3 regions of the Streptomyces sp. M2CJ-2 genome follow, and region 1 is predicted to be linked to each of the others. Evidence: riboswitches for the same ligand, from Rfam matches in the RefSeq annotation. Region 1 holds a riboswitch; each other region holds the start of a gene.
What was found. A riboswitch is a leader RNA that binds a small molecule or an ion and turns the genes downstream of it on or off. The one in region 1 is predicted to bind thiamine pyrophosphate.

Region 1 (7,185 bases):
CGGCCACCACAAGGCACAGCAGAGATCCCGCCCACCGGGCCACCCAGGTGGCTTCCGGCACCATGGCAGTGCGGTGTGACATGCGAAGGCACCTTCTCCTTCATTCAGGGCCGGGGAACCTGTCGCGCCACAGTCACCTCTGGCTGGCTCTTGAACAGGCAACGGGACGGCCCCATGCCACTCCCAGCCTCAGCGGGCAATCGTTCGCTGTCGATCCCCGCAGTGCAGACGAGTGATGCAGGCTGCCGTCGATCAACCGGCCGGTCCCTCGTGATCAGCTCTGGGCCGTCTCTGGGCCGTCCGAGGCCGCTCAGTGGCGACCGGTGACGACTGCTGACGACAGTCGTCGTGAGTGACAGTCCCAGGTCACCCGGTTGGATCTGCGACACTGGTACCGCCATGCCTAAGCCCGGAGAACTCACTTTTGTCGCGCCGCGCGGAGCCAAGAAGCCGCCGCGGCACCTTGCCGACCTCACGCCGGCCGAGCGCAAGGAGGCGGTCGCAGCGGCCGGTGAGAAGCCGTTTCGCGCCAAGCAGCTCTCGCAGCACTACTTCGCGCGGTACGCGCACGACCCGGAGCAGTGGACCGACATTCCCGCCGGTTCCCGCGCCAAGCTCCAGGAAGCGCTGCTTCCCGAGCTGATGACGGTCGTCCGGCACCTGTCGACCGACCAGGGCACCACCCGCAAGACGCTGTGGAAGCTGTTCGACGGAACGCTCGTCGAGTCGGTGCTCATGCGGTACCCGGACCGGGTGACGATGTGCATCAGCTCGCAGGCGGGCTGCGGCATGAACTGCCCCTTCTGCGCGACCGGTCAGGCCGGGCTCGACCGGAACCTGTCCACCGCGGAGATCGTGCACCAGATCGTGGACGGCATGCGGGCGCTGCGGGACGGAGAGGTCCCCGGAGGTCCGGCCCGGCTGAGCAACATCGTCTTCATGGGGATGGGCGAGCCGCTCGCCAACTACAACCGGGTGGTGGGTTCGATCCGTCGTCTGACCGACCCGGAGCCCGACGGGCTCGGGCTGTCGCAGCGCGGGATCACCGTCTCGACCGTCGGGCTGGTGCCGGCGATCAACCGGTTCTCCGACGAGGGCTTCAAGTGCCGCCTCGCCATCTCCCTGCACGCGCCCGACGACGAACTGCGCGACACCCTCGTCCCCGTGAACACGCGGTGGAAGGTGCGCGAGGTCCTCGACGCCGGTTTCGAGTACGCGGCCAAGTCGGGGCGGCGGCTGTCCATCGAGTACGCGCTGATCCGGGACATCAACGACCAGGCGTGGCGTGGCGACCGGCTCGGGCGGCTGCTGAAGGGCAGGCCCGTGCACGTCAACCTCATCCCGCTCAACCCGACGCCCGGCTCCCAGTGGACCGCCTCACGGCCCGAGGACGAGAAGGCGTTCGTGGACGCGATCGCCGCACACGGTGTGCCGGTGACGATCCGGGACACCCGTGGACAGGAGATCGACGGGGCCTGTGGCCAGCTCGCCGCGAGCGAGAGGTAGCCTGGCCGGCGTAGAAGACGTTGTAAGGACAACAACTTCATATCGGGTAAACATACGTTCATATTCCGACAGGGGAGCGCCACAGCGCTGAGAGTGCGGCATCCGGCCGCAGACCCTCCGAACCTCGCCCAGGTCATTCTGGGTAGGGAGATCGGTCATCACTCGAGCTGTTGTGCCCTGTCCGGGGCACCCGTGAGGGGTCCCGGACAGGGCCGCGTCTCTTCCTGGTCACCCCCAGGAGGAATCCGGTGAATCCGGTGAGCATCACCAAGAAGGTCACGATCCTGGCCGTCGGGCTGGGCCTGGTCACCCTGTCCGCCTGCGGCTCGTCCGGCGGCGACGACCAGGAGTCCGGGTCCGGCGGGTCCGGGACCGTGACCCTCGTCAGCCACAACTCGTGGGCCGCGTCGAAGGACGTCATCGCCGCCTTCGAGAAGCAGTCCGGCTACAAGGTCAAGGTCCTGGAGGACGGCGACGCCGGATCGGCCGTGAACAAGGCGATCCTGACCAAGGACAACCCCCAGGGCGACGTCTTCTTCGGCGTCGACAACACCCTGCTGTCCCGCGCTCTCGACAACGGGCTGTTCCAGTCGTACGAGGCCGAGGGTTCCGACCTGATCCTTCCCGAGTACCGCGTCGACGAGGGCAAGCACCGGGTCACGCCGATCGACACCGGCGACGTCTGCGTCAACTACGACAAGGAGTGGTTCAGCGAGCGCGATCTGACCCCGCCGAAGACCTTCGACGACCTGATCAAGCCCGAGTACGAGAACCTCCTGGTCGTCGAGAACGCCTCCACCTCCTCGCCCGGCCTCGGCTTCCTCCTCGGCACCGCCGCGAAGTACGGGGACGAAGGCTGGACGGACTACTGGAAGAAGCTCAAGGCCAACGGCGTGAAGGTGGTCGACGGCTGGGAGCAGGCCTACAACGAGGAGTTCTCCGGCTCGGCCGGCGGCAAGCAGGCCAAGGGGGACCGGCCGCTGGTGGTGTCCTACGCCTCCTCCCCGCCCGCCGAGGTGATCTACGCCGACCCGAAGCCGACGACCGCTCCCACCGGTGTCGCCGACGGCACCTGCTTCCGTCAGATCGAGTACGCGGGGCTGCTCAGCAACGCGAAGAACCCCGAGGGCGGCAAGGCACTGCTCGACTTCCTGCTCACCAAGGAGTTCCAGGCCGACATGCCGCTCAACATGTTCGTCTACCCGGTGCGGGAGGGCGCCCAGGTGCCCGAGGAGTTCACGAAGTACGGGCCGCAGGCGAAGGACCCGGAGACGATGGACCCGGCGAGGATCGCCGAGAACCGTGACCAGTGGGTCAAGTCGTGGACCTCGCTCGTACTGAAGTGAGCCGGACCGCCGCCGTGCGAGGGCACGGGCGGAGGCGGTGGCGCGGGAGTGCGGCGCGGCTCGGCCTGATGGCCGTGCCCGTCGCGTTCTTCGCCGTCTTCTTCGCCTACCCCGTCACCGCGATCGTCGCGCGCGGTCTGAAGGCCGACGGGGTCTGGCAGCTCGGGCGGATCGGGGACGTACTGGCGCAGTCCGACGTCCGGCAGGTGCTGTGGTTCACCACCTGGCAGGCGCTGGTCTCCACCGCCCTCACCCTGGTGATCGCCCTGCCCGGCGCGTATGTCCTCGCCCGCTTCGACTTCCCCGGCAGACAACTGCTGCGGGCGGTGGTCACCGTCCCCTTCGTGCTGCCGACGGTCGTCGTCGGTACGGCGTTCATGGCGCTCGTCGGGCGCGGCGGCCTCCTCGACGAGTTGTGGGGCGTCCGGCTGGACACCACCGTGTGGGCGATCCTGCTCGCGCACGTGTTCTTCAACTACGCCGTCGTCGTGCGGACCGTGGGCGGACTCTGGGGGCAGCTCGACCCGCGCCAGGAGGAGGCCGCGCGGATGCTCGGCGCCTCGCGGTTCACGGCCTGGCGGACCGTCACCCTGCCCGCGCTCGCGCCCGCCGTGGCCGCCGCGGCGCTGATGGTCTTCCTGTTCACCTTCACCTCCTTCGGCGTGGTGCAGATCCTCGGCGGGCCCACCTTCGCCACCCTCGAAGTGGAGATCTACCGGCAGACCTCGGAGATCTTCGACCTGTCCACCGCCGCCGTCCTGACGATGATCCAGTTCGTCGCGGTGGGCGCGATCCTCGCCCTGCACGCCTGGACCGTACGGCGGCGGGAGACCGCGCTGCGCCTGGTGGACGCCTCCATGACCGCACGCCGGCCGCGCGGCGGTGGGCAGTGGGCGCTGCTCGCCGGGGTCGTCGCCACCGTCGCCGTCCTGCTGCTCCTGCCCCTCGCGGTGCTGGTGGAACGGTCCTTCGGCGACGCCGGGGCCGGCTACTACCGGGCGCTGACCCGGGACGACGGGGGAGTGTTCCTGGTCGCGCCGATCGAGGCGGTCGGCAACTCCCTGCAGTACGCGGCCCTGGCCACCGTCATCGCCGTGCTGATCGGCTCCCTGGCGTCCGTCGCGCTCACCCGGCGGGACGCGGGGCGGCTGGTGCGCGGCTTCGACGCCCTGCTGATGCTGCCGCTCGGGGTGTCCGCCGTGACCGTCGGCTTCGGGTTCCTGATCGCTCTCGACGAGCCGCCACTGGACCTGAGATCCTCCTGGATCCTGGTGCCGCTCGCACAGGCGCTGGTCGGCGTCCCGTTCGTCGTGCGGACCATGCTGCCCGTGCTGCGGGCCGTGGACGTACGGCTGCGGGAGGCGGCGGCGGTGCTCGGGGCGTCGCCGTGGCGGGCCTGGCGTGAGGTGGACCTGCCGATGGTGCGGCGGGCGATGCTCATCGCGGCCGGGTTCGCCTTCGCGGTGTCGCTGGGCGAGTTCGGCGCGACGGTGTTCATCGCGCGGCCGGACCACCCGACCCTGCCGGTGGCCGTGGCGCGGCTGCTCGGCCGGCCGGGGGACCTCAACTACGGCCAGGCGATGGCCCTGTCGACGATTCTGATGATCGTGTGCGCGGTGGCGCTGCTGGCGCTGGAGCGGCTGCGGACCGACCGATCCGGGGAGTTCTAGATGCTGTTGAGCCTCGAGGCCGCCACCGTCCGGTTCGGCGGACGGGCGGTGCTGGACGCCGTCGACCTGGGGGTCGCCGAGCACGAGATCGTGTGCGTGCTCGGACCCAGTGGCAGCGGCAAGTCCACGCTGCTGCGGGCGGTGGCCGGGCTGCAGCCCCTCGACGCGGGGCGGATCTCGCTCGCCGGGCGCGACCAGGCGGACGTGCCCGCGCACCGGCGCGGGGTCGGGCTGATGTTCCAGGACCACCAGCTGTTCCCGCAGCGGGACGTGGGCGGCAACGTGGCCTTCGGACTGCGGATGCGTGGCACGTCACGGACCGAACAGGACGGCCGTGTGGAGGAGTTGCTGAACCTCGTCGGACTCCCCGGGGCGGCCGGGCGGGCGGTGGCGGCGCTGTCCGGCGGCGAGCAGCAACGTGTCGCCCTGGCCCGCGCCCTGGCGCCCAGCCCGAGGCTGCTGATGCTCGACGAACCGCTCGGCCAGCTCGACCGGACGCTCAGAGAGCGGCTGGTCGTCGAACTGCGTGAGCTGTTCGGCCGGTTGGGCACCACCGTGCTCGCCGTGACGCACGACCAGGGTGAGGCGTTCGCGCTGGCCGACCGGGTCGTGGTGATGCGGGACGGACGAATCGCCCAGTCCGGTACGCCCCTTGAGGTGTGGCAGCGTCCGGCCGACGCGTTCGTGGCCCGCTTCCTGGGTTTCGAGAACGTGGTCGAGGCGACGGTCGGCGCGGACGTCGCGGTGACGCCGTGGGGCAAGGTCCCGGTGCCGGCGGCCACCCCGCAGGGCACGCGGACACTGCTCGTCCGGCCCGCCGGGGTCCGGCTGGTCCCGGCCGAGACGGGCCTGCGCTGCACGGTGACCGCGCGCACCTTCCGGGGCACCCATGTCGCGGTCCGCCTCCAGCCCGAGGCGGCGCCCCGGCTGGAGGCCGCCTGCGCGCTCCGAGCGGCACCGGAGGTCGGGGACGAGATCGGGGTGGAGTTCGACGCGGCCGAGGTCGTCGTACTGGACTGACCCGCGGCAGAAGCGCGACGGCCCGCCCCCGGCGGGGACGGACCGTCCGGCCGGCGTGAGGCGTCAGCTGTCGCTGCTCGTCCCGCGACGGCGCATGCCGAGGAAGACCGCACCGCCACCGACGGCGACCAGGGCCACCGCGATACCGGCGATCAGACCGGTGTTGGAGTCCGCGCCGGTCTCGGCGAGGTTCGAGTCACCGACGGCGGGCGACGGAGCGTTGTCCGAGGTGCCCGCCGGGGCGGGGCTCTCGGGCTCCGACTCCGACGGATTCGGCGTGCCGGGCTCCTCCGAGTCCTCGGCCGGGGTCGAGGCGGAGGCCGACGGCTCCGGAGCGGGGGTCTTCGGAGCCGAGGTCCCGGGAGCCGGGGTCTCCTCCTCTCCCTTGCAGGCCGTGGCCGGGGTGGTCAGGTTCGGCTTGATGTCCTCGTCCACGTAGGGCGCGGCCTTGACGTGGATGCGGTACTCGGCGCTGGGCTTCCAGTCCTCCTCGAAGGTGATGGTGACGCCCTTGCGGGAGCCCTTGACCACCTGCTCGCCGACCTTCTTCTCGTCGGCGCCGTTGTTCTCCAGGAACACGGTGACGGTGGCGGGGACGCCGGCCGGGTCCACGTCGGTGACGGTGATGACACCGTTGTCACCGACGCACTTGGCTTCGGCCGAGAAGTCGATGATGTCGCAGGCGGCCGCGCTGCCTGCGAGACCGACGGTGAGCGCGGCCGACGCGGAGACGGCACCGAGGGCGCGCACGGTACGTGCGACGGTACGGCGCGAGGCCGTACGGCGTGATACGGGCAGAAATGCCACGTTTGTCCTTTGCGGGATACGTAAGTGCGGGGAGTTGGCGGAGAGTTGACGGAGCATCAGCACTCCCGCGAGGCTCCCAGGTCTATAAGCGGCGCATAAGTGGTGTCAACGCATATGCCGACAGCAGGACATGGCTTTGCCTTTTCATTGCCCGCCCGGGCGTTTCAACGCCTCCGAAGCCGCCTCGACCCGCTCCGGAGGCGTCGGGAAGGAGGGCGGCACGAGCGGGGAGCGTCTCCCCCTCCCGCTCGTGCCGTGCCGCACGTGCCTCGCCTCAGCCCTCCACGACGGACGGGTCCATCCACACGATCTCCCAGGTGTGGCCGTCCGGGTCGTCGAAGGCGCGGCCGTACATGAAGCCCTGGTCCTGGGTCTCGCCGCTGACCGAGCCGCCCGCCGCGACGGCCTTCTCGACCAGTTCGTCGACCTTCTCGCGGCTCTCGGAGCTCAGGGCCAGCAGCACCTCACTGGTCTTCGCGGAGTCGGCGATCTCCTTCTTCGTGAACTCCGCGTAGCGCTGCCTGGTGTGCAGCATCGCCACGATGGTGTCGCTGATCACGACGGAGGCGGTGTTCTCGTCGCTGAACTGCGCGTTGATCGAGTAACCGAGCTCCGTGAAGAACCTCTTCGAGGCGTCGAGGTCGTCGACAGCCAGGTTCACGAAGATCATCTGCTGGTACATGTCGGGTCTCTCCTGGGAGTGCCGGGTTCCGCGGTGTTCGACGGGTAGACCGGGGGCCGCCCCGGAACTCATCGCCCGGCGGGAGAGGTCCCCTTCGCGTTCTCCCGCCCCTCAGACGGACAGGGGCAGCGCCGACAACCCGGCCGCGGTCACG
Region 2 (7,185 bases), on a different contig from region 1:
TCCGCGCCGATCCAGCCGGCGCCGACGACCACGATGTCCTGGCGGCCCGCGAGCACCGGCCGCAGCCGTTCGACGTCGTCCAGGGTGCGCAGCAGATGGACGCCCGGGACGCCGTCCGTGCCCGGCAGCCGGACCGGTTCGGCGCCGGTCGCGACGACCAGGACGTCGTAGGGGACCGGCCCGGCCTCCGTGTCCAGTTCGTGGTCGGCGGGGCGCAGCCCGAGCACCTCGCAGCCGAGCCGCAGTTCGATGCCGAGCGCCTCGAAGTCGACGTCGAAGGCGGAGCCCTCCGCCTTGCCGAGCAGCACCGCCTTGGACAGGGGAGGCCGGTCGTACGGCTGGTGGGGTTCGGCGCCGATCAGCGTCACGGTGCCGGTGAATCCCTGTTCCCGGAGGGCGACGGCGGTCTGCACGCCGGCCATTCCGGCCCCCGTCACCACCACGCGCCGCGGCTCGGACGGTCCCCGTTCCTGCGTCTGCTCGCTCACCTGATCACCATAGACACCTGACCCTCGGTCAGTCAGTCTCCGGCTCCCGTGAGCTGCTCCACGACGCTGGTCCCGCTGCCCGGCTGCGACTCCCACTCCCAGGCCTCCTCCAGCCTCACCCGCCCGTCGGGCAGCTCCACGACCGTCGACACGCAGTGTCCCGAGGAGGTGGTGCCGTCCTGCTTGAGCTGCACGTACCGGAAGTCCAGCCGGTCCCCCTCCCGGGTGCCCACCAGGTACCCGCGGACGACGTCACCGCCCGCGTACTCGGCCCAGATCCCGCCGTCCCGCTCGTGGTACGCGAACCGGGTGCGGGTGCCGACCTGGCCCGGCGCCTGGTCGGCGACGGGGGCGAGGACGAGACCGTCGAGCGAACCAGCCATGCGAAGGCTCCCTACACGTTCGTTGATCCGGAGGCTAGGGTGGCCAACGTAAGACACTCGCGGGAGCCCGGACGCACCGGGCTGAGAGGGAGGCTGGCGGCCTCCGACCGTATGCACCTGATCCGGGTCATGCCGGCGAAGGGAGGGGCTGGACGCCCATGCCGCCCACACGCACCTCGCAGCGCTCCCCCGACGTCCTCGTCGTCGGGGGCGGCGTCATCGGTCTGGTCACGGCCTGGCGGTCCGCGCAGCGCGGGCTGGCTGTGACCGTGCTGGACCCCGAGCCGGGCGGCGGCGCCGCCCAGGTGGCCGCCGGGATGCTGGCCGCCGTCACGGAACTGCACTACGGCGAGCAGACCCTGCTCGGTCTGAACCTCGCCTCCGCGCTCCGCTACCCCGACTTCGCGGCCGAACTCACCGAGGCCACCGGCCACGACCTCGGCTACCGCCGGTGCGGCACGCTCGCGGTCGCGCTGGACGCCGACGACCGCGCCCATCTGCGCGAACTGCACGCCCTGCAACAGCAGTCGGGGCTCGACGCGCAGTGGCTGTCGGGGCGGGAGTGCCGGCGCCTGGAGCCGATGCTCGCCCCCGGTGTGCGCGGCGGGCTGCGGGTGGACGGCGACCACCAGATCGACCCCCGGCGGCTGGCGGCGGCGCTGGTGACCGCCTGCGAGCGGGCGGGCGTGGTCCTGCACCGCGCGTGGGCCGACCGGCTCACCGTCTCCGGGGAGCGGGCCACGGGCGTGGTCACCGCCGACGGCACCGGACTGGCCGCCGGGCAGGTGGTGCTGGCCGGCGGCAGCCTCAGCGGGCGGCTCGCGGGCGTCCCCGCGGACCTGCTGCCTCCCGTGCGTCCCGTGAAGGGGCAGGTGCTCCGGCTGGCGATGCCCGACCGGTTCGGTCCGTTCCTGAGCCGGACGGTGCGTGCGGTGGTGCGGGGCGGCCAGGTGTACCTGGTGCCGCGCGAGAACGGGGAGCTGGTGATCGGGGCGACCAGCGAGGAGCAGGGCTGGGACACGACCGTCACCGCGGGCGGGGTGTACGAGCTGCTGCGCGACGCCCACGAACTGGTCCCCGGCATCACCGAGCTGCCGCTCACCGAGACCCGGGCCGGGCTGCGCCCCGGCACCCCCGACAACGCGCCCCTGCTCGGCCCGTCCGGGCTCGCGGGGCTGGTCCTGGCGACCGGGCACCACCGCAACGGTGTGCTGCTCACTCCGGTCACCGGCGACGCCCTGGCGGAGTTCCTGGCCACCGGTGAACTCCCGGCGGAGGCCCGCCCCTTCAGCCCCCGGCGGTTCACCGCGACCGCCGCCGCACTCACGGAGCAGCCCGTATGAACACTCCTGTGGACATGTCGACGCACACTCCCGCGCACGCCCCGGTCATGGTCTCGGTCAACGGGGAGCCGCGCGAGGTGGCTCCCGGCACGGCGCTCGACGCGCTGGTCGGCACGCTCACCGAGGCGCACTCCGGGGTGGCCGCCGCCCTCAACGAAACGGTCGTCCCGCGCGCGCAGTGGCCGCTCACGCCCCTCGCCGAGGGGGACCGGGTGGAAGTCCTGACCGCCGTGCAGGGAGGCTGACCATGGCCGACGATCCGTTCGTCCTCGGCGGTACGTCCTTGACGTCCCGTCTGATCATGGGCACCGGCGGGGCGCCCAGCCTCGAGGTGCTGGAGCGGGCGCTGGTGGCGTCCGGGACCGAGCTGACGACCGTCGCGATGCGGCGGGTGAACCCCTCGGTGCACGGCTCGGTGCTCTCGGTGCTGGACAGGCTGGGCATCCGGGTGCTGCCGAACACGGCCGGCTGCTTCACCGCCGGGGAGGCGGTGCTCACCGCCCGCCTCGCCCGGGAGGCGCTCGGCACCGACCTGGTCAAGCTGGAGGTCATCGCCGACGAGCGCACCCTGCTGCCGGACCCCGTCGAACTGCTGGAGGCGGCCGAGACCCTGGTCGACGACGGGTTCACGGTGCTGCCGTACACCAACGACGATCCGGTGCTGGCGCGGAAGCTGGAGGACGTCGGCTGTGCGGCGGTCATGCCGCTCGGTTCGCCGATCGGTTCGGGGCTCGGTATCCGCAACCCGCACAACTTCGAGCTGATCACGCAGCACGCGCGGGTGCCGGTGATCCTGGACGCGGGTGCCGGTACGGCGTCGGACGCGGCGCTGGCGATGGAGCTGGGGTGCGCGGGGGTGATGCTCGCCTCGGCGGTGACGCGGGCGCAGGAGCCGGTGCTGATGGCCGCCGCCATGCGGAGCGCGGTCGAGGCGGGGCGGCTGGCCCGGCGGGCGGGGCGGATTCCGCGGCGGCACTTCGCCGAGGCGTCCTCTCCCGCGGAGGGGCTTGCCGTGCTGGATCCGGAGCGGCCGGCGTTCTGAGGGGGTCTCCCACCCGCGCACCACCCGTTTCCGGTCGGTCGGGAGACGGGGGCTCCTCGTGGGGACCGGGCACCGTCGGCGGCCGCGGGGGCCCCTTCGTGGGGTGCGTCACAGGTCGGCTGCAGTCGTGCCCCGATCCGGGGCCGTTCCGGACCGATCCGGTCGGTGCCGTCGGCGGCTCCTCGTAGACTCCCAGCGTGGACACGACCCTTCAGGACCCTCTGGTCGGGCAGCTGCTCGACGGCCGGTACCGCGTCGAGGCGCGTATCGCGGTCGGCGGGATGGCCACGGTCTACCGGGCCGTGGACACCCGACTGGACCGCGTGCTCGCGCTCAAGGTGATGCACCCGGCGCTCGCCGCCGACGGCTCCTTCGTCGAGCGGTTCATCCGCGAGGCGAAGTCGGTCGCCCGGTTGGCCCACCCGAACGTGGTCCAGGTCTTCGACCAGGGCACCGACGGCGCGTACGTCTACCTGGCGATGGAGTACATCGCCGGCTGCACCCTGCGTGACGTGCTGCGCGAGCGCGGTGCGCTGCAGCCGCGGGCCGCGCTGGACATCCTGGAGCCGACGCTGGCCGCGCTCGGCGCCGCGCACCGGGCCGGGTTCGTGCACCGGGACATGAAGCCGGAGAACGTGCTGATCGGGGACGACGGCCGGGTCAAGGTCGCCGACTTCGGGCTGGTCCGGGCCGTGGACACGGTGACGAACACCACCGGCACCGTGCTGGGCACGGTCGCGTACCTGGCGCCGGAGCAGATCGAGAGCGGCAGCGCCGACCCCCGCGTGGACGTGTACGCGTGCGGCATCCTGCTGTACGAGATGCTGACCGGTGAGAAGCCGCACGACGGCGACTCCCCCGCGATCGTGCTCTACAAGCACCTGCACGACGACGTGCCGCCGCCGTCGGCCGCCGTCCCCGGCATGGCGTACGCGCTGGACGAGCTGGTCGCCTCGGCGACCGCGCGCAACCCGGAGGTCCGCCCGTACGACGCGGTGGCGCTCCTCGCGCAGGTCCGCGAGGCGCGCGGCGGACTCGACGACGAGCAGCTGGACGCGATGCCGCCGCAGGCGCTGACCCCGGAGGACCAGCCCGCCCGGGGCGCCGAGAACCGTACGAGCGTCATCCCGCGCGCGCTGACGTCCTCCACGCTGCCCGTCGACGAGGACCGCCACACCAGCCGGCTCCAGTCCCCGGCGCCGCCGCCCCGACGCGGTGTGTCGCTGCGTGGTCCGCTGCTGCGGCGCGGCCCGATGGCGATCGTCGTCGCCGTGCTGCTGGTGCTGGGCGCCGGGGCAGGCGTGTGGTACATCAACTCCGGCCAGTTCACCAAGGTCCCGCCGCTGCTGGCGAAGACCGAGAAGGAGGCCCGGGAGCGGCTGGCGGACGCCGGGCTGGGCGTCGGCCGGGTCGAGGAGGCGTACAGCGACACCGTGGAGCGGGGCACGGTGATCAGCACGGATCCCGAGGCGGGTGCCCGTATCCGCGGCACCGACTCGGTCTCGCTCACCCTCTCCAAGGGGCCGCAGACCGTGCGGGTGCCCGATGTCGACGGCTACCGGCTGGACAAGGCGCGGTCCGTGCTGAAGGACGCGGGCCTGGAACCGGGCATGGTCACCCAGGAGTTCAGTGAGGACGTGGCCAAGGGCTTCGTGGTCTCCACCGGGCCGGGCAAGGGCACGAAGGTCCGTGCGGGCTCGGCGGTGGCGCTCACCGTGAGCAAGGGCAGCCCGGTGGACATCCCCGAGGTGATCGGCCAGGGCCTGGACGACGCGCGCGCCGAGCTGGAGGAGGCCGGCCTGAAGGTGAGCATCGCCGCCGAGCGGGTCACCTCCGAGCACGACGCGGGCCGGGTGGCCCTGCAGAGCCCGGAGGCCGGCCGGGAGGCCGCCGAGGGGGACAGTGTGACACTGACGCTGTCCAAGGGGCCCGAGATGGTCCCGGTCCCGGACGTGGTCGGCGACAGTGTGGACGAGGCCACCGGGAAGCTGGAGGGTGCCGGGTTCCGGGTCAAGGAGGACCGCGGGCTGCTCGGTCTGTTCGGCGACACCGTCAAGGCCCAGTCCGTGTCCGGCGGGGACACCGCGCCCAAGGGCTCGACGATCACCCTCAAGATCCGCTGACGGAGGGGCTCAGGGCTTCGGCGGCCTGGGGGACATGACACCCTGGAAGGGTGAAGAGTCACCTGTCCGGCCCTGCCCGCAACCCGGTCGGCGGCCATGTCCCCGTGGCCGGCGGTCTGCATTCCGTCGGTCTGTCCTACGCCCGTGAGCTGCGCGCGGAGGCCGTGCAGGTCTTCGTCGCCAACCCGCGCGGCTGGGCGACGCCGACCGGCAACCCGAAGCAGGACGCGGCGTTCCGCGAGGCGTGTGCGGCCGAGTCGATCCCGGCGTACGTGCACGCTCCGTATCTGATCAACTTCGGGTCCCACACCGAGGCGACCGCCGAACGGTCCGTCGAGTCGCTGCGCCACTCGCTGCGCCGCGGGCGCGAGATCGGGGCGCTGGGTGTGGTGGTGCACACCGGCAGCGCGACCGGCGGACGGGAGCGGTCGGTGGCGTTGAGGCAGGTACGGGAGTACCTGCTGCCGCTGCTCGACGAGCTCACCCATGACGACGACCCGTTCCTGCTGCTGGAGTCGACGGCCGGCCAGGGCGCCTCCCTGTGCTCGCTGATCCGGGACTTCGGTCCGTACTTCGAGGTGCTGGACGCCCATCCGAAGCTGGGTGTCTGCCTGGACACCTGCCATGTCTTCGCGGCCGGCCACGACCTGACCGGGCCGAGCGGGATGCGCCGGACACTGGATCTGCTGGTGGACACGGTCGGCGAGGGCCGGCTGAAGCTCATCCACGCCAACGACTCCATGGACGTGGTCGGCGCGCACAAGGACCGTCACGCGAACATCGGCGCAGGTCACATAGGCGAGGACCCGTTCCGCGCGCTGATGACGCACCCGGCGACCGAGGGCGTGCCCCTGATCATCGAGACCCCGGGCGGCAAGGAGGGGCATGCGGCGGACGTGGAGCGCCTGAAGAAACTCCGGGATCAGGGCTCCTGATCCGCAGTCCAGGGGCCCGCGGGCCCGGCCCCGGTCAGAGTTCGGGGCCGTCCCCGGGCTCCTCCTGGTAGGAGTAGCGCTGTTCCTTCCAGGGGTCGCCGACGTTGTGATAGCCGCGCTCCTCCCAGAAGCCGCGGCGGTCGGCGGTCATGTACTCCACGCCGCGGACCCACTTCGGCCCCTTCCAGGCGTAGAGGTGGGGGACGATCAGGCGGAGCGGAAACCCGTGCTCGGCGGTCAGCAGTTCGCCGTCCTTGTGCGTGGCGAAGAGCGCCTGCTCGGACGAGAAGTCCGCCAGCCGCAGGTTGGAGCTGTATCCGTACTCGGCCCACACCATCACATGGGTGACGTCGGGCGCGGGCGGGGCGAGTTCCAGGAGGGTACGGGCCGGGATCCCGCCCCATTCGGCGCCGAGCATGCTGAACTTCGTGACACAGTGCAGGTCGGCCACGACGCTGCGGTACGGCAGGGACGTGAACTCCTCGTGGTTCCAGCAGTGCTTGTCGCCGTCGGCGGTGGCGCCGAACACCCTGAACTCCCAGCGCTCGGGCCGGAACCTGGGGACGGGCCCGTAGTGCGTGACCGGCCAGCCCTTCTGCAGTCGCTGCCCCGGCGGAAGCTCGAACCGCGCCGCTCCCCCTGCTGTGCGCTCCCCCGATTCGCGTTCCGCCGGCTGACCCATGCTTCCATCCTGACAGACCCGGTGCGGCGCATCGGACCGGGGCCCCATGAAGCCGGACAATACCCTTCAAATGCCGGCAAGCACTCCTTTACTTAGTAAGTATGTGCTTACTGGACGATCTTCTCGGCCGGTGGAATCATGCGGCGCATCTGGCCCGTTCATCCGTGTGGAAGGAGCCGCTGCGATGCA
Region 3 (7,185 bases), on a different contig from region 1:
CCTAGGGGACCGGTCAGGGGAGGACAAGGGATCCGAGGCCCCCGGTGGGCCTCCTGGCGACCTAGCATCGAGTGCAGGACATCATTCACGCGACCCGGCACGAGACGGGCGGAGAGGTAAGGACGAAGGCGATGCGAGAGATCTTCACGGGAATGCCGTGGTGGGTGAAGTGGATCGCGGTGCCGGTCATCGCCCTGGTCGTGTTCGGGGGGCTGATAGCGAGCGTGGTCGGCTTCGTGATCGGGCTGCTCTTCAAGGTGCTGGTGTTCGCCGCCCTGGTCGGCGGACTCATCTACGTCGTACGGAAGTTCACGTCGAGTTCGTCGTCGCGCGGCGACTGGTGAGCCCCATGGGGAGCCGGTGAAGCGGTAACGGGCGACACCGGTTCCCTCGGCCGGGGGAAGTTTCCCGGACGGACCGTCCGCATGCGGTGACAGACGGTTAGAGTCCGGAACGCCACGCGGGGACAATCCCCCGCGAGCGGCGTACACCCCCACCCGTGTTCCCCCGCACGGACTGCCCCCTCGCTTCGGGAGTGCCCCTTGGCCACGGCTGACACCATCACCGCACATCTGCCCGCCGTTCCCTGCCAGCCCCATGCGCGGGCAGTCTCCGAACCGGCGCCCCCCGCCACCCTCATCGGTTCCGTGCAGCGCGCGATGCGTCTGCTCGAATCCGTCGCCGGACATGAGTACGGAGCCCCGGCCAAACAGTTGGCCCGCGAGACCGGGCTGGCCCTTCCCACGACGTACCACCTGCTGCGCACCCTTGTGCACGAGGGCTATCTGCGCCGTGACAAAGGGCTGTTCTTCCTCGGAGCTGCAGCCGACCGGCTGAGCAGCAGTGGGACCCCGCAGAAACGTCGCAGCACGGTCGTCGACGCGCTCGCGCGGTGGCGTGACGCGATCGGGGCTCCCGTGTACTACGCGGTGTACCGCGAGGGCGAGATCGACCTCGTGTGCGTCTCCGACACTCCCGGTAATCCCGCGGTCCAGGAATGGGCGGCCTTCCGGGAGACCGGCCACGCACACGCCATCGGGCAGTGCCTGCTGTCCCAGCTCGGCGAGGCCGCCCGTCGCGACCATCTCGACCGCTTCCCCGTGCAGCCCGTCACGCCGTACACCGTGCGCGACGGACACGGTCTTCTCCGGCGCCTGGAGCGGACCCGGCGCATGGAACCGGTGATCGAGCGCCAGGAATACGCCCTGGGCACGGTGTGCGCAGCCATCCCGATCACGGCCGGTGCCACGGCCGCGACGATCGCCATCTCCCTGCCCGCGGATCAGGCTCACCGGCTGCTCCCCGCCGCGCAGCAACTGCAGGCGGAAGTGGGCCGTCTGCTCGGTCCGTTGGGGCTCTCTATCACTATCTGAAAACTCACTCCTTGTGATTCACCGTGTACGTTGAGCAAGATTCACTCAGTGGTCAGGGGTCCATTCCCGGCTGGTCCGCAGCTAATGACGGGGTAGGCGATGCGCGAGTCCGTACAGGCAGAGGTCATGATGAGCTTTCTCGTGTCGGAGGAGTTGTCCTTCCGCATCCCGGTGGAGCTTCGCTATGACACCTGTGATCCCTACGCCGTGCGGCTGACCTTCCATCTTCCCGGTGACGCGCCTGTGACCTGGGCATTCGGACGAGAGCTGCTGATCGACGGCGTCGGCAGACCGTGCGGCGAGGGTGACGTGCGGGTGTCACCGGTCGAGCCCGACACGCTGGGCGAGGTGCTGATCCGGCTTCAGGTCGGTGGCGACCACGCGCTGTTCCGCTCGTCGACGGCGCCGCTGGTGGCCTTTCTGGACCGCACCGACAAGCTGGTGCCGCTGGGCCAGGAGGGAGCACTCGCCGACTTCGACGCCCATCTCGACGACGCGCTGGACCGCATCCTGGCGGAGCAGAGCGCCGGGTAAGGGGTTCCGCCACTCGGACAGCCGGTGGCGGAACCGTTCCCCGTGTTCCGCCACATCAGTGCAGGAACGCTTTTGCGCCAATGGACGAGCCGCTTCGGTGGACCGGTCACCCGGGGGCGGGGCCGCAGCCGGTCATGCGCCGGCAGGAGGCTCTCCGGCGCCGCGCCGTGACGGGGTCACCGCTTCCGGCGCCTGCCCTTCCCACCCCGCGCCGGAGCCGCCCGGACGCTCTCCCCGGGTGTCTCGGCCGCCGTACGGTCGGCCGAGACCACCAGGGCGGCCAGAGCCGTGGTGACCGGCACCGCGGCCACCAGACCGATCGAGCCGACCAGCGTACGCACGATCTCCTCCGCCACCAGCTCGCTGTTGGCGACCGTTCCCACACTGCTCTGTGCGATGGAGAACAACAGCAGCAACGGCAACGCGGCGCCCGCGTAGGCGAGAACGAGAGTGTTGACCACGGAGGCGATGTGATCGCGGCCGATGCGGATGCCCGCGCGGTACAGCCCCCGCCAGCCCATCGACGGGTTGGCCTCATGCAGTTCCCAGACGGACGATGTCTGGGTGACCGTCACATCGTCGAGCACACCGAGCGAGCCGATGATGACACCGGCCAACAGCAGGCCGCTCATGTCGATGTCGGGGTACAGACCGTGGATCAGACCGGTGTTGTCGTCGGTGTTGCCGGTCAGCGCGGCCCAGTCGATGAAGACCGAGCCCAGAATGCCGATCAGCAGCAGTGAGACCAGAGTGCCGAGCACCGCCACGGATGTGCGCGCCGACAGTCCGTGACAGAGATACAGGGCCTGCAACATGATGGCGCTCGCCCCCACCACCGCCACGGCCAATGGGTTCGACCCCTCCAGAATGGCGGGCAGGATGAAGAAGTTCAGCACCAGGAAGCTGACCGCCAGCGCGATCAGTGCCATCGCACCGCGCAGCCGCCCGACGGCCACGACGGCGACCGCGAAGATGCCGGCGAGCAGGGCCATGGGGAGGCGCCGGTTCACGTCGGTGACCGAGTACTGCAGGTCCTTCGGAGCGGAGGGTTCGTAGGCGACCACGACCTCCTGACCCTCGCTCAGCTGACGGGACTGGTCCGGCTGCACGATTTCGGTGAACGTACGGCCCTGGTCCTTGCCGCTGTCGACCCGGATCGTCGCTCTCTTGCACGTGCCGTCCGCCTGCTGTTGCGCGGAGGAGCCCTCGGCCGTCGAGGTGTCGCCGGTCGGGACGCCTCCGGAAGCGTTGACGGAGGAACAGCTCACCTCGACCACCTTGGTGACCGTGGCCTGCTGCGTCTGCCGGTCGAAACCGACGCCGGTGCGCTCGTGCCCCGGCGCACCGCCCGGCCACAGCACAACGAGGCCGATCAGCACCGCCGCGGTGAACGGGATGAGGACCGCCGCGATGACCTTGCGCAGGTGCTTCGAGACGGGGGCGGCGGGGCCGTGACTGTGGCTGTGCCCGTGTGAGTGGCCGTGCCCGCCGCCGAAGTCCGGGCTGTGATCGTGTCCGTCGCCGCCCGGAGGGGGGCCGCCGTGGCCGCCGCCGCCCGGGCCCCGGTCGGGGTGGTCGCCGTCCGGCTCCGGGCCCCGGCCGTGACCTTGTCCCCGCGCTTGCCCCGTTCCCTGCCTCCGCGGCCCCTGCCCCTGGCTCGGGTGGCCGGTGCCGGGCCCGCGCCCGAACCAGTCTCCGGAACCGGGGCTGTCTCCCTGGCCGTCCCCACGGCCCATGCTGTTGCCGGCTGCGGGCTCTCTGCCACGGCCGCCGCCGTTTCGAGCGCCGGAGCCGAGGGGTGGTTCGGGCGGTGGGTACGGGGGATGTTGCGTCGAGGTCACCGCCCGATCATCGCAAGAACAACGAGGGCCCTCTGGTCACCGCGCCAGAATTGACGCTAGCGTGAGGGCACCTTTTGTACACGCGGGAGCTCGGAGCACCGGGCTGAGAGGGCGCTGACCTCCGTCCCAACGACGTTTCACATGAAACATCACTGCTGTCCGAGTGATGTTCCCCACGGAACGCCGACCGACGGAAACCGCTGCGTCGACCGCTGAACCTGTTACCGGGTAATGCCGGCGTAGGGAGTAGGTCTCATGACCAACAAGGACGCACGCACGCCTGCCTCCACGCAGAACCCGACGGAGACGTCGGAGCAGAAGGAAGCCGGGAAGTCCATCGGCTGGCACAAGGCGTACGTCGAGGGCACGCGCCCCGATCTACGGGTGCCGGTCCGCCAGGTGCACCTCACCAACGGCCAGTCGGTCACGCTGTACGACACATCGGGCCCGTACACCGACCCCCTGGTCGACACCGATGTACGCAGGGGGCTGGCGCCGCTGCGGGAGAACTGGATCATCGCGCGCGGCGACACCGAGGACTACGCGGGCCGTCCCGTCCGCCCCGAGGACGACGGGATCAAGCACACCTCACCGCGCGGCGGCCTGCGCAACCTCGACGCGGTGTTCCCGGGTCGGCCCCGTCAGCCGCGCCGCGGCCGCGCGGGTGAGGCGGTCACGCAGCTGGCGTACGCACGCCGCGGCGAGATCACGCCCGAGATGGAGTACGTGGCCCTCCGGGAGAACGTGTCGCCGGAGGTCGTGCGTGAGGAGATCGCGGCAGGCCGCGCGGTGCTGCCCGCCAACGTCAATCATCCGGAGATCGAGCCGATGATCATCGGCAAGCGGTTCCTGGTGAAGGTCAACGCCAACATCGGGAACTCCGCGGTGACCTCCTCCATCGAGGAGGAGGTGGAGAAGATGACCTGGGCGACCCGCTGGGGCGCCGACACCGTCATGGACCTGTCCACCGGCCGCAATATCCACACCACCCGGGAGTGGGTGCTGCGCAACTCCCCCGTCCCCATCGGCACCGTGCCGCTCTACCAGGCGTTGGAGAAGGTCGACGGCAGGGCCGAGGAGCTGACCTGGGAGATCTACAAGGACACGGTCGTCGAGCAGGCCGAGCAGGGTGTGGACTACATGACGGTTCATGCGGGCGTACGGCTGGCGTATGTGCCGCTGACCGCCAACCGCAAGACGGGCATCGTCTCGCGGGGTGGCTCGATCATGGCGGCGTGGTGTCTGGCGCACCACAAGGAGTCGTTCCTGTACGAGAACTTCGAGGAACTCTGCGAGATCCTCGCGACGTACGACGTCACGTACTCGCTCGGCGACGGGCTTCGGCCGGGGTCGATCGCGGACGCCAACGACCAGGCTCAGTTCGCTGAGTTGCGCACACTCGGGGAACTCAACCGGATCGCGAAGCGTTTGAATGTGCAGACCATGATCGAGGGACCGGGACATGTCCCGATGCACAAGATCAAGGAGAACATCGACCTCCAGCAGGAGATCTGCGAGGAGGCCCCGTTCTATACGCTCGGCCCGCTGACGACGGACGTCGCGCCCGCGTACGACCACATCACCTCCGGTATCGGTGCCGCGATGATCGCCTGGTGGGGTACCGCCATGCTCTGTTACGTCACACCCAAGGAGCATCTCGGCCTGCCCAACCGTGATGACGTCAAGACCGGTGTCATCACCTACAAGATCGCCGCCCATGCCGCCGACCTGGCCAAGGGGCATCCGGGTGCGCAGGAGTGGGACGATGCGTTGTCCGACGCGCGCTTCGAGTTCCGTTGGGAGGACCAGTTCAACCTCGCCCTCGACCCGGACACGGCACGGGAGCTCCACGACGAGACCCTTCCGGCGGAGCCCGCCAAGACCGCACACTTCTGCTCGATGTGCGGGCCGAAGTTCTGTTCCATGAAGATCAGCCAGAGCATCACGGAGCGGTTCGGCGGTGCCTCGCCGGAGGGCGCCTCGGCCGAGGAGATCGCCGAGGGGATGCTGCAGAAGTCGAAGGAGTTCGCGGAGGCGGGCAACCGCGTGTACCTGCCGCTGACGGACTGAACCGACTGAACGGGCGAGGGGGCGGGTCGTTCGGGCCCGCCCCTCTCGCCGCCCGTGGGGACGGATCGGCAGACTGTGTGCCATGACAGCGCAATCAATGAGCAAGGGGTCCAACCTTCCCGTCGATGCCCCGGTGGTGCGCGTCGAGCTTGCTCGAACCGCCGGGGCCGGTGTGCCCGACATCGACGCGTCGGCTCTCCTGCTCACGGCGGCCGGACGGGTGCGGGACGACGGCGACTTCGTCTTCTACAACCAGCCGAGGCACGCCTCCAACGCTGTGACACATCTGGGAAAACGGAGCGCCGTCGGCGCCGCGACCGACACGGTCGAGGTCGACCTGAGCCTGCTGGAACCGGACGTCGAGCGGATCGCGCTGTGTGCGTCGTCCGACGGCGGGACCTTCGGCCAGGTCCCGGGGCTGCTGCTCAGGCTGATCGACGCCGGAGCGGGGACCGAGATCGCCCGGTTCGACATGGTGGCTGACACGGAGACCGCGTTCATCGGTGGCGAGCTGTACCGGCGCCAGGGGAAGTGGAAGTTCCGCGCGGTGGGCCAGGGGTACGCCTCCGGGCTCGCGGGGCTGGCCACCGACTTCGGTATCACCGTGGACGACGCTCCCCCGGCGGCTCCCGCCGCCGTGCCTCCGATCGTCGCGTCCCCCGTCACGCCTGCCGCCTCCGCTCCGGTACCTCCTGCTCCGGCTCCTCCGGTTCCGGCCGCTCCGCGCCTCACCAAGGGAGAGGAGCGGCTGCCCGTGGACATGCGCAAGCGGCTGTCGCTGCGCAAGGAGCAGGTGGCCGTCAGTCTGAGCAAGCACGGGGCCGCCGAGATCACCGCGCGCGTCATCCTCGTACTGGACGCCTCGGGCTCCATGGCACCCCAGTACTCCAGGGGAGTCGTGGCGGACGTCGTCGAGCGCATGGCCGCGGTCGCCGCACAGTTGGACGACGACGGTGAGATGCAGGCCTGGACCTTCGCCTCGCATCCGGCACGGCTGCCGGACCTGCGGCTGGGCGAGCTGCCCGACTGGCTCCGGCTGCACGTGCGGGTGGGGGAGATGAGCCTCTTCCGGCGCGGGCGGAAGAAGGGCCTGGACCCGCGCCAGGTCGACATGCGGGAGGTCGGCATCCAGAACGAGGAACAGAAGGTCATCGCCGAGGTCCGCTCGTTCGTCGGGAACAATCCCGCGGCGGCCCCGACGCTCGTGCTGTTCTTCTCCGACGGCGGGGTCTACCGGAATGCCGAGATCGAGCGGGAGCTCCGCGAAGCGGTGGAGGAACCCGTCTTCTGGCAGTTCGTGGGGCTCGGACGGTCGAACTACGGTGTGCTGGAACGATTCGACACGCTGCCCGGACGCCGCGTCGACA

Region 2: another riboswitch for thiamine pyrophosphate. It lies ahead of thiO (glycine oxidase ThiO); the one in region 1 lies ahead of JL475_RS06500 (thiamine ABC transporter substrate binding subunit).
Region 3: another riboswitch for thiamine pyrophosphate. It lies ahead of thiC (phosphomethylpyrimidine synthase ThiC); the one in region 1 lies ahead of JL475_RS06500 (thiamine ABC transporter substrate binding subunit).

What each region holds. Positions count from the first base shown of each region.
Region 1 covers NZ_JAESIF010000004.1:191,682-198,866, forward strand. The annotation lists gene JL475_RS06490 (hypothetical protein) at 1-82, opposite strand, end outside; gene rlmN (23S rRNA (adenine(2503)-C(2))-methyltransferase RlmN) at 400-1,506, shown strand; TPP riboswitch at 1,567-1,673, shown strand; gene JL475_RS06500 (thiamine ABC transporter substrate binding subunit) at 1,764-2,852, shown strand; gene JL475_RS06505 (iron ABC transporter permease) at 2,921-4,522, shown strand; gene JL475_RS06510 (ABC transporter ATP-binding protein) at 4,523-5,542, shown strand; gene JL475_RS06515 (LAETG motif-containing sortase-dependent surface protein) at 5,606-6,292, opposite strand; gene JL475_RS06520 (VOC family protein) at 6,624-7,031, opposite strand; gene JL475_RS06525 (hypothetical protein) at 7,143-7,185, opposite strand, start outside.
Region 2 covers NZ_JAESIF010000031.1:61,533-68,717, reverse strand. The annotation lists gene JL475_RS22600 (NAD(P)/FAD-dependent oxidoreductase) at 1-488, opposite strand, end outside; gene JL475_RS22595 (hypothetical protein) at 521-871, opposite strand; TPP riboswitch at 921-1,032, shown strand; gene thiO (glycine oxidase ThiO) at 1,030-2,214, shown strand; gene thiS (sulfur carrier protein ThiS) at 2,211-2,459, shown strand; gene JL475_RS22580 (thiazole synthase) at 2,462-3,256, shown strand; gene pknB (Stk1 family PASTA domain-containing Ser/Thr kinase) at 3,454-5,379, shown strand; gene JL475_RS22570 (deoxyribonuclease IV) at 5,430-6,314, shown strand; gene JL475_RS22565 (sulfite oxidase-like oxidoreductase) at 6,349-6,996, opposite strand; gene bfr (bacterioferritin) at 7,181-7,185, shown strand, end outside.
Region 3 covers NZ_JAESIF010000002.1:237,480-244,664, forward strand. The annotation lists gene JL475_RS03515 (DUF5326 family protein) at 132-344, shown strand; gene JL475_RS03520 (IclR family transcriptional regulator C-terminal domain-containing protein) at 648-1,373, shown strand; gene JL475_RS03525 (SsgA family sporulation/cell division regulator) at 1,473-1,907, shown strand; gene JL475_RS03530 (YibE/F family protein) at 2,084-3,643, opposite strand; TPP riboswitch at 3,821-4,011, shown strand; gene thiC (phosphomethylpyrimidine synthase ThiC) at 4,004-5,818, shown strand; gene JL475_RS03540 (VWA domain-containing protein) at 5,901-7,185, shown strand, end outside.